2 regions of the Paenibacillus pasadenensis genome follow, and region 2 is predicted to be linked to the other one. Evidence: riboswitches for the same ligand, from Rfam matches in the RefSeq annotation. Region 2 holds a riboswitch; the other holds the start of a gene.

Region 1 (4,583 bases), on a different contig from region 2:
TCGCAGCGGGCCAGTCCGTCTCCGGCCGGGCGCCGGTCGACGCCCAGCGGCAGAGCTCGACGAGAAAGGCGTGCACGCAGGAGGAGGCGACGAACGGATCGGATATTCCGCCCGCGCTGGCGCGCTGGAACAGATCGCGCAGCAGCAGGATCGGCGGACTGTCCGCCGACAGGCGGGGAAAGGGGCCGGTCCTGCTTTTGACGTAGTCCCACAAGCCCTGCGCATGCGTCGGCCGGAGGAGAACGAAATAGAACTCCCACGGCTCCTTTCCTCCCGGATAGCGGTAGCGGTGACGCCCGGGAATTTCCGTCATGAACGCTTCTCCCGCCGCCAGCCGGCGTTCGCCGCCGCTCTCGTAGATTCCTTCGCCGCTCGTCGTATATTGGAAAAGCAGGAGCGGGCCGTCGGTCCTCTTCTCCCCGTCCCAGTCGTAGTCCGTCGAGTCGATCGCCTCACGGCCGACCGCGAACAGGCTGCAAAGCGGCAGCTCCGCGCTCTCCTGGAAGCGGAACCCGTAGATGCCGTAGCCCTCGTTTCTCGCCATATGCGCCCGTCCCTTCCTCCATGCTGAATGAATCCATCGTAAAGCGGACGGGCGGCGCTGTCCACCTGCGGTAGGCGCTTGGGAGAAAAACGAGCGGCGGCAAGCCGCCGGAGACGATGCGTCCGCGCGTCAAGCGAGCCGCGGCAGGCGAAAAGGCGAAAATGCCGCAGGTCCGTTTGGACCAGCGGCATTTCTCCGCGCCTGCCGTCATGCCGGGCGAGGCGGTCAGGAATTCAGCGCCGTGTGGATCGCTCCCAGCAGCTCGCCGTCCAAGTTCTGCCCGTACTCCCAGAACATGATGCCCGCGAGGCTGTTCGCTTTCAGGTACTTGACCTTTTCGGCTAGCGACTGCGTGTCGTCGTAGCTGAGGAAGCCGCCGCCGCTGTTCGTCAGATACGGAGCCTTGGCCGCATCGTCCCATTGGCGCGTCCAGCCGTTTTTGTTGATGAAGCCGGCCTTGAGCTCGTCGTACGTATAGTCGGCCGTGCCGTGGGAGTAGAACGCGCCGCCGATGACCAGCTTGGACGCGGGCAGCCCCTTGCTCTTGAGCAGCTTGACGGCGGTGTCGACGCTGTAGCTGGCGCGCGAGGAGTTGTAAAGCGCCGTATGATGCGTGCCCGAGCCGGCCTGCATGTCGTAGGTCATCACGTTCAGGAAGTCGAACGACGGCTGCACGGCGGCGATGTCGATGTTGCCGAGGCCGTAGTCCGAAGCGCCTACGGCGGCGGTCAGCTGGTACTTGTTGCTGCCTCGGCCGTCCGCTGCGCTGCCTGCGTCAAGCACCGAACGGAGCTTTTGGATGAACAGCGTATAGTTCTGCTTGTCGCCGGCGGCCGGGTATTCCCAGTCGATGTCGACGCCGTCCAGCTTGTTGGCGCGGATGTAGGAAAGGGCGCTGTTCGCGAACGCCGTCCGGCTGGCGTCGGTCGAGGCCGCGCCGGCGAAGCCTTGCGAGCGGCCCCAGCCGCCGACGGAGACGAGCACCTTCAGGCTCGGATTTTTGCTGCGCAGCGTCGTCAGCTGGGCGAGCTTGGAGGCGTCGCCGCCGCTCACGCCGTTGTTGGCCACGTCGGCGAAGGCGTAGAACACATGCGTCAGCTTTTCGGCCGGCACGGTGCTCACGTTCGGGAAATGCCAGTCGGCGACGTAGGCGCCGGTAATCTTGCCGCCCGGAGCGCCGGGCGTCGGAGTCGGCGTCGCGCTAGGCGAAGGCGTCTTGGTCGGAGTCGGCGTCGGAGTCGGAGCGGACGAGCAGGCGCCGAGCGATTTCCATGCGCCCCATGGGCCGGACAGGTCGGGGCGCTCGTTCGTCGTCCACCACTTCGCTTCGTACAGCGTGCTGCTGTACACGGCTTTCTGGCCCGCGGTGTAGATCGCCGAGGCCGACCAGGCGGAGACGCCGGTGCAGGCATCGGCGGCATGGGCGGTGCGGACGGCGAGCGAGCCCGGCACGATCGAGCCGATCAGGAACACGGCGAGCAGCAGCGCGCGCAAAGCCTGGAAGCGGGGGGTGGAAGTGCGGGATTTTGCGGACATGAAAGTCCTCCTTTTCAAAAGTAGGATAAAAAAGCGGAATTCGGCAGGCGGCCTCCTTTCACTCGAAGAGTTCCACTATTATCCTATTAAATTCATAACGCTTAAAGGATAGTTTCTCAGAATGGCAGGGGGAAATATCCATTTCTTCCTCTGGGCAGGAGGACAGGGGCGAAAATCGCGTCCATTCGATGATATGAGCAGAAGGGCCTAGGCTGATTTATGAGAAAAGTAAGGGATTTGATGAGGGACTTCTAATATTTCCCGGGCAGGGATTCGACAAAAAACTACGAATATTAACCTTTAATAAAAATGATGAATCATCATGCCGAATTTTCGAGAAGAAAAACGGGGGAACCATACCGGGTGAATGAATCTTGCAAGAGAGGATTCTAGGGAACCTTCAACCGAACCCACAGCTAACTTCGTAGGCATCCGAAGGGAGAAGCAACTTGTGAAGAAAGTCATCCTGTCCATGCTTGGCCTGGTTCTGCTTCTGACGTTCAGCAGCAGCGCGTTCGCGAATACGCCGGATCTCGACAGCGCGATCAAAAAAGTCATCGGCACGCCTTACAAATACGGCGGCACGACGACAGCCGGCTTCGACTGCTCCGGCTTCGTCCGCCATATTTTCAACCAGTTCGACGTCAAGCTGCCCCGCACGTCCAAGTCGCAGGCTCAGGTCGGCTCCAAAGTGGACAAGGACGATCTTCGTCCCGGCGATCTCGTCTTCTTCAATACGAGCGGCCGCGGCATCTCGCATGCCGGCATCTACGTCGGCGACGGCAAGTTCGCCCACGCCTCCAGCAAGGGCGTGCGCTACACGAAGCTGAGCGATTCCTACTACGCCAAGCGGTACGTCACCGCCCGCCGCGTCGTCACCGGCGAGGACTACAGCAAGATGATCGGCGAGGACGACGGCGAGGACGTCGCCGGCGAAGAATAAGCATGGTCGTTGAAGTCCCGGCAGCTTGGCTGCCGGGACTTTTTGCATCCGGACCCGCAGGGGAGCCGTTGGCGATACAGGAGGAGGAGGAGTCCATCATGAAGCTGCAAGGCCTTAATCATCTGCTGTTCAGCGTCTCGTCGCTGGAGCGGTCGATCGCGTTCTATCGGGAGGCGTTCGGCGCGAAGCTGCTCGTGCGCGGACGGTCGACCGCTTATTTCGATCTGGACGGTCTGTGGCTCGCCTTGAACGAAGAAAAGGATCTCCCGCGCGAGGAGATCCGTCTGTCTTATACGCATATCGCCTTTTCCATTAAAGAGGAGGAGTTCGACGAGGCGGTGTCCCGGCTGCGGCGCATCGGCGCGGACATCTTGCCGGGACGGGAGCGGGACGAGCGTGACCGGCGCTCGGTCTACTTCGCAGACCCCGACGGCCACAAGTTCGAATTCCATACCGGCACGCTGGCGGACCGGATGGCCTATTATCGCCAGACCAAGCCGCATATGGAGTTTTTTGACTAGAGGCTCCGCATGGCTCATAGGCCCGCGCAGTCGTTTCGTTAGCGCTTAGAAGCCTCGCTCGCGGACAGAAAGGAACAAGGGGCTGTCCCGGCATCCGTGAAACGGACGTCGGGACAGCCCCTTGTCGCATGGCCGCCTCTGGCGCCGCAGCCTCTCGCTCCTCGGGTTCGCGAACGGCAGAGCCGCGGCTTCTCGCCGCTCGGATTCGCGAACGGCAGCGCCGCTCCAGGCTCCAGGCCTACCGCGCAGCTGCTTTCATCGCTCTCGCTTGCGGCTCGACGAGCGCACGATCAGCTCCGCCGGCAGGATGAGCGTGCGCGGGCCGCTGCCGTCGCCGTTTTCGATCCGGTCGACGAGGCGCTCCAGGCCGAGCGCGCCGAACTGATAGGCCGGCTGCGCGGCCACCGTCAGGAACGGACTCAAAATGCTGGCGAAGCCGAGATCGTCGAAGCAGACGACCGACAGATCGTCCGGCACAGCCAGGCCGCGCTCGCGCAGCGACTGGATGACGCCGAGCGCGAGGAAGTTGTTGGCGGCAAAAATGGCCGTCGGCGGGGAGCTCAACGCCAGCAGTGGGTCGAGATCGCTCGGATTGAAGCCGTCCGAATAGTCGAGATGGCGGACGAGCGTCTCGTCATACGGGAGGTCGTTCAGCTTGAGCGCGTCCCGATAGCCCGCATGGCGCTCGCGCGCGGTGGAGACGTCCTCCGATCCGTTCACCAGCGCGATGCGCTCGTGGCCGAGTCCGATCAGATGCTCGACGAGCCGGCGCGCCCCGTCGCGGCTTTCGCCGAGGATGCGGTCCGCCTGGATGCCGGGCACGTCCCGGTCGAGCAGCACATAGGGAATGCGGTGCTGCTCCAGCAGCCGCAGATGCGGGGCGGAGCCGTCGCCGGCCGGAGCGAACAGCACGCCGTCCACGCGCGTGGAGAGGATCATGTCCACATAGTCCTTTTCCTTGCCGTAATCCTCGTCGCTGTTGCCGAACAGCAGCCGATAGCCAAGCCGCTTGGCCGCATCCTCCGCCCCCCGCGCCAGC
Region 2 (4,583 bases):
GCTCAAGACGGATCTGGCCCATCCGTATCTGTGGCTGCTGGGCGGACTGCTGCTCGCCCGCCTGCTGCTCGGTCCGCTGCTGAGCGCCGGACTCGCCTACTCCGTGCGGCATGCCGCGGAATCCGGAGCCGAAGGAGGCACGCGCTTCCTCGAGGGCATCCGCGTCTGCTGGAAGCCGTTCATCCTGCTCGCTGCCGCCGAGCTGACGCTCGCGCTCGCTCCGGCCGTCTGGCTTGCGCGGGAGGGCTTCCAACGCTTCCAGCACTACAGCTCGCTGCCGCAGCTGGCCGCGGACGCGCTGCCCTGGGCCGGAGCGTGGCTGCTCTGGATCGGACTGCTCCATGTGCTGATCCTCAGCCTGCAGTTCGGCGCGGCAAGCGGCCTGGGCGCAGGGGCGAGCTTCCGCCAGGCGCTGCGCCGCCTGCTGCCGCTGGCAGGCGTCAGCCTCGTCCTGCTGCTGCTGTCGGGCCTGCTGCAAGCCGGCGTCAGCGCTGGGGCGATGGCCTGGGCCGGCCTTGCCGCCATCGTCATCCAGCAAGGGTATCATTTCGTCCGCACGCTGATCGACGTCTGGATCCTCTCCGCGCAGTACAGCTGCTGGTCCGACAAGCCAGATGCCGGAGGACGTCAGGTTAGTTGACAAATCCGAATGTCCATCCTATAATTGTGTAAATTCTCTGACAATTTTGTCTTGTTTTTCGGACCCGAATGCGGTGTATATAACATCCAGGCCGGCCGCGCAGCGCCGCCCCGGCACCGCCCCGCGAACACCAAACCTTCATCTGCCGATGATCGTACGATCATCATCCGCAGCTTTAATGGAGCATAGAAGCCATCGAATGCAGGACATGCTAGAGGAGAGTTTCATTTTAGAGAGAGAGGAAAGATTGACCATGACCGAAAAAATCTACGCCTACTACGAGCAGCTGCATCAAGCGACCGGCGATCTGCTGGACCGCGCCGGCGCCTACCGGAACGCGCAGGAGCTGGAAGCCCTGCAGAGCGAGCACGCCCGCCTGCGCCCGGAAGGGCTCGACCTCAGCGAGGCCGCGCTGACCCGCCTGATGGGCATGCGCACGAAGCTGCTCACGTTGATGGAAAACTCGCTGTACACGGCCTGATCCCCCGATTCGGATCGCTCCGGCGCGAACGACGCGCCGACCGCAAAAGCGCCCCTCGCGAGGGGCGCTTTTTTTCGATGCGGCAGAGCCGAAGCGGCCCGCCGGCAGAGGCGTCGATTCGACTCCAGCCCCCGAAGCAAGCGCTGTCATTTGTCTCTTTCAACATGAGAATTATGAGAAAATGTCGGGAAAGGGAGGAAAATAGCTTAAAGAAAAGAATACCACTTCCAGAAGCAGTTCAAACATGCCGAGTTCCATGACTATGGAAACGGGGGAACCATCTCAGGGTGAATTGATTTCGCCCTCCTCGCCGCAAGGCAGGAAGGCCGAGAAATCATAGGGAACCTTCAACCGAACCCCACAGCTAACCTCGTAGGCTCTGGAAGGAGCACTTCAGCTTTGAAGAAGAAAGCCGCAGCAATCGCACTCGGACTTGCCCTGCTGTTCTCGGCAGGCGCGCAAAGCGCATCGGCAGGATCCAAAATGGACGGCGTCATCAGCGACGTCATCGGCACGCCGTACAAGTCGGCGGGCACCACCTCGAAAGGCTTCGACTGCTCGGGCTTCACGTCCTACGTGTTCAAGCAGTTCAAGATCACGCTCCCCCACTCGTCCGCGGCTCAATCGGCCATGGGCAAGAAGGTCGCCAAAGACGACCTGAAGGCGGGAGATCTCGTGTTCTTCAATACGAGCGGCAAGGGCGTCTCCCATGTGGGCGTCTACGTCGGCGACGGCAAGTTCGCTCACGCTTCCTCAAGCCGAGGCGTGACGATCAGCGAGCTGAGCGAGTCCTACTACGCCAAGCGCTATATGTCCGCCCGCCGCGTCATGGACGAAAAGACGTTCGAGAAGTACGCGGACGACGCTGCCGACCAGCCGGACGGCGGTCCGGACGTCGATTAAAAGCCTTTCGAAGTCGGACGAGCAGACCGCAGCAAGCCTCCCCTCGGAGCGCCTGCTGCGGTTTGTTTGCATTCCGGCAGGGTAGTACGGAAAGAGCATGATCGGCCGCGGCCGATCCAAGGAGGCAAGGACATGTATCTGTTCATCCACCGCAAGGATCTCCGAGCGGGCGATCTGCGCGCGTTCGACTACGCCGCCAGCCTTGGCATGCCGGGCATCCATGCGCTGATCCTCGACCCGGCGCAGCTCGGGGACGGCCGCGCCGAGTCCCATCCCGGACGGCATTTCCTGCGGGCGGCCGGTCTGCTGCTGCGGGATTATGCGGCGCAAGGAGCCGAGCTGCAGCTGCTGCACGGCAATCCCGCCCTCGTGCTGGACGAGCTGCTCGAGCGGGAGCCGATCCGCGAGGTCGTCGTCACCGCCGACCATACGCCTTATGCGCGGCGGCGGGACGAGCGGCTCGCCGCCGTCTGCCGCAGCCGGGGCGTGCGCTGGACGGCGCTGGAGGACGTGCCGCTCGCCGATCTGGACGCGTTCCAGGAGCAGACGGGAAGAAAAGAGCCGTACCGCGTGTTCACGCCGTTCTACCGGGCGTGGAACGGTTATGTCCGCTCGCGGCTCGCGCCGCCTCCGGCCGTCGCTGCCGGCGGCCTGCCGATCGCCCGGCTCTCCGGCGGCGGCAGCTGGAGCGTGCCGGGCGAGCTGGCCGGCCTGCTCGCGGCCCCCGTGCCGGAGGACGAGCGGCCCGAGCGGCAGCTGGAGCGGTTCCTCGGCGGCAGCCTGCAGGCGTACGAGGAGCTGCGCGACCGCTACGCGCTGGATGCCGGGAGCGGCCTCTCGCGCTGGCTGAACGTCGGCGCGCTGTCGGCCCGGCGCGCCTACGGCCTCGCCCTGGATGCCGCCCGGACCGAGGACGGGCGCGAGCCGCTTGCCTTCGGCGGAGCGGCCGACTGGCGGGCGGACGCCGCGGGCCAGCTCGAGCTGGCGCTGCCGGGCAGCGGCGAAGGCCCGGGCTCCGCGCCGCGCGATCCGTCGGCCGCGGCGGCGCGCTCCGGCGCGGAGAGCTGGATCCGCCAGCTCGCCTGGCGGGAGTTCTACCTGTACCAGGCGCGGTTCGACGCGGACTTTTTCCGCTATGAGGAGCAGGTCGACCTGTCCGGCCTGACGGAGCGGCATGCGGAGGCATGGCGGCAAGGCCGCACCGGCATCCCGCTCATCGACGCGGCGATGACGCAGCTGCGGACGACCGGCGAGCTGCCGAACCGGCTGCGCATGATCGCGGCGATGTTCCTGTGCAAAAACCTGCTGGCGCCGTTCACGGCGGGAGAGCGATGGTTCCGCGAGCAGCTGCTCGACTACGACGCTACGCTGAACCGCGGCGGCTGGCTGTGGAGCAGCTCGCTCGGCTTCGACGCCGCTCCGTACTTCCGCATCATGAATCCGGTCGTCCAGTCCAAGCGCTGGGATCCGGACGGCGCCTACATCCGGCGCTGGCTGCCCGAGCGGGCCGGATGGTCCGCCGCCGCCGTGCACGAGCCTTCGCCGCAGGCGGTCGTCGACCTCAAGGCGTCGCGCGCCCGCGCCATCGAGACGTACAAGCGGCTGCTCGCGAAGCCTTCCCGCCCGCTCGATCGTCTTCATTAGAACACATAGACAAGGCGCAACCAAGACTACGCCAGCGAAGGAGACGCACATGGGAATGCCTCGACCGACACCAGCCCCCGCCCGGGCAGACGCCCGCGCCGCCGTCCGGCGCAAGCCGCGACGCAAGCGGAGCCCGCTGGGCGGGCTGCTCATCGTCGCCGGACTGGCCGCCGGGACGCTCGCCCTGCTCAAGCTGGAGCTGCCGCGGGCGTTCGACAAGATCGTGCCGCAAGGCCTGTACCGCGACGTGCCGCCCGTCGCCGGCCTGCATCCCGAGGTTCGGGCGGCGAGCGAGCGGCTCGCCGCCCAGGCGAAGGCCGCCGGCATCGCCGTCGTGTTCACTGACGGCTTCCGCAGCGAGGCCGAGCAGGACGAGATCTACGCCCAGGGACGGGATCGCGAGGGCCGCATCGTCACCCATGCCAAGGGCGGCGAGTCGTTCCACAACTACGGGCTCGCGATCGACTTCGCCCTGAAGGACCGCTCCGGCGACATCATCTGGGACATGGAGTACGACGGCAACAAGAACGGCCGGGCCGACTGGCTCGAGGTCGCCGACATGGCCAAGCGGCTCGGCTTCAGCTGGGGCGGCGACTGGGAAGGCTTCAAGGACAACCCTCATCTGCAGATGGATTTCGGCTACTCGATCCGCGAGCTGCAGCTCGGCAACCGTCCGGACGGCTCGCTGCTCGCGGACGGCACGGCGAGCGGCCCGCCAGAGAAGGCGGAATAATTTACAAATAAACTATTTGCCGATAAACAACCCCGCATAAAGCCCTCTTAAGATAACGGATGAGCACTCGTTCATACCTAATTCTCTTGGGAGGGTTTTTTGAGATGAGAAAATCAAGCAAGACGAGCCGCATCCTGCTCGGGGCGATGCTGGCCGCCGCGACGGCCGTCGGCGGAGCCGGA

What was found. Region 2 has a riboswitch for cyclic di-AMP ahead of B8V81_RS10545 (C40 family peptidase). Riboswitches for the same ligand answer to the same signal wherever they lie in the genome.
Region 1: it holds a riboswitch for cyclic di-AMP, as region 2 does, so the genes downstream of both, B8V81_RS04605 (C40 family peptidase) here and B8V81_RS10545 (C40 family peptidase) in region 2, are expected to answer to the same signal.

The regions. Positions count from the first base shown of each region.
Region 1 is NZ_NFEZ01000003.1:177,097-181,679, reverse strand. Features, by position in the region: gene B8V81_RS04615 (AraC family transcriptional regulator) at 1-544, opposite strand, end outside; gene B8V81_RS04610 (glycosyl hydrolase family 18 protein) at 770-2,080, opposite strand; cyclic di-AMP (ydaO/yuaA leader) riboswitch at 2,394-2,527, shown strand; gene B8V81_RS04605 (C40 family peptidase) at 2,532-3,023, shown strand; gene fosB (metallothiol transferase FosB) at 3,122-3,544, shown strand; gene B8V81_RS04595 (LacI family DNA-binding transcriptional regulator) at 3,800-4,583, opposite strand, start outside.
Region 2 is NZ_NFEZ01000004.1:185,208-189,790, reverse strand. Features, by position in the region: gene B8V81_RS10555 (hypothetical protein) at 1-640, shown strand, start outside; gene B8V81_RS10550 (hypothetical protein) at 894-1,121, shown strand; cyclic di-AMP (ydaO/yuaA leader) riboswitch at 1,357-1,515, shown strand; gene B8V81_RS10545 (C40 family peptidase) at 1,521-2,024, shown strand; gene B8V81_RS10540 (cryptochrome/photolyase family protein) at 2,157-3,668, shown strand; gene B8V81_RS10535 (M15 family metallopeptidase) at 3,718-4,401, shown strand; gene B8V81_RS10530 (alkaline phosphatase) at 4,506-4,583, shown strand, end outside.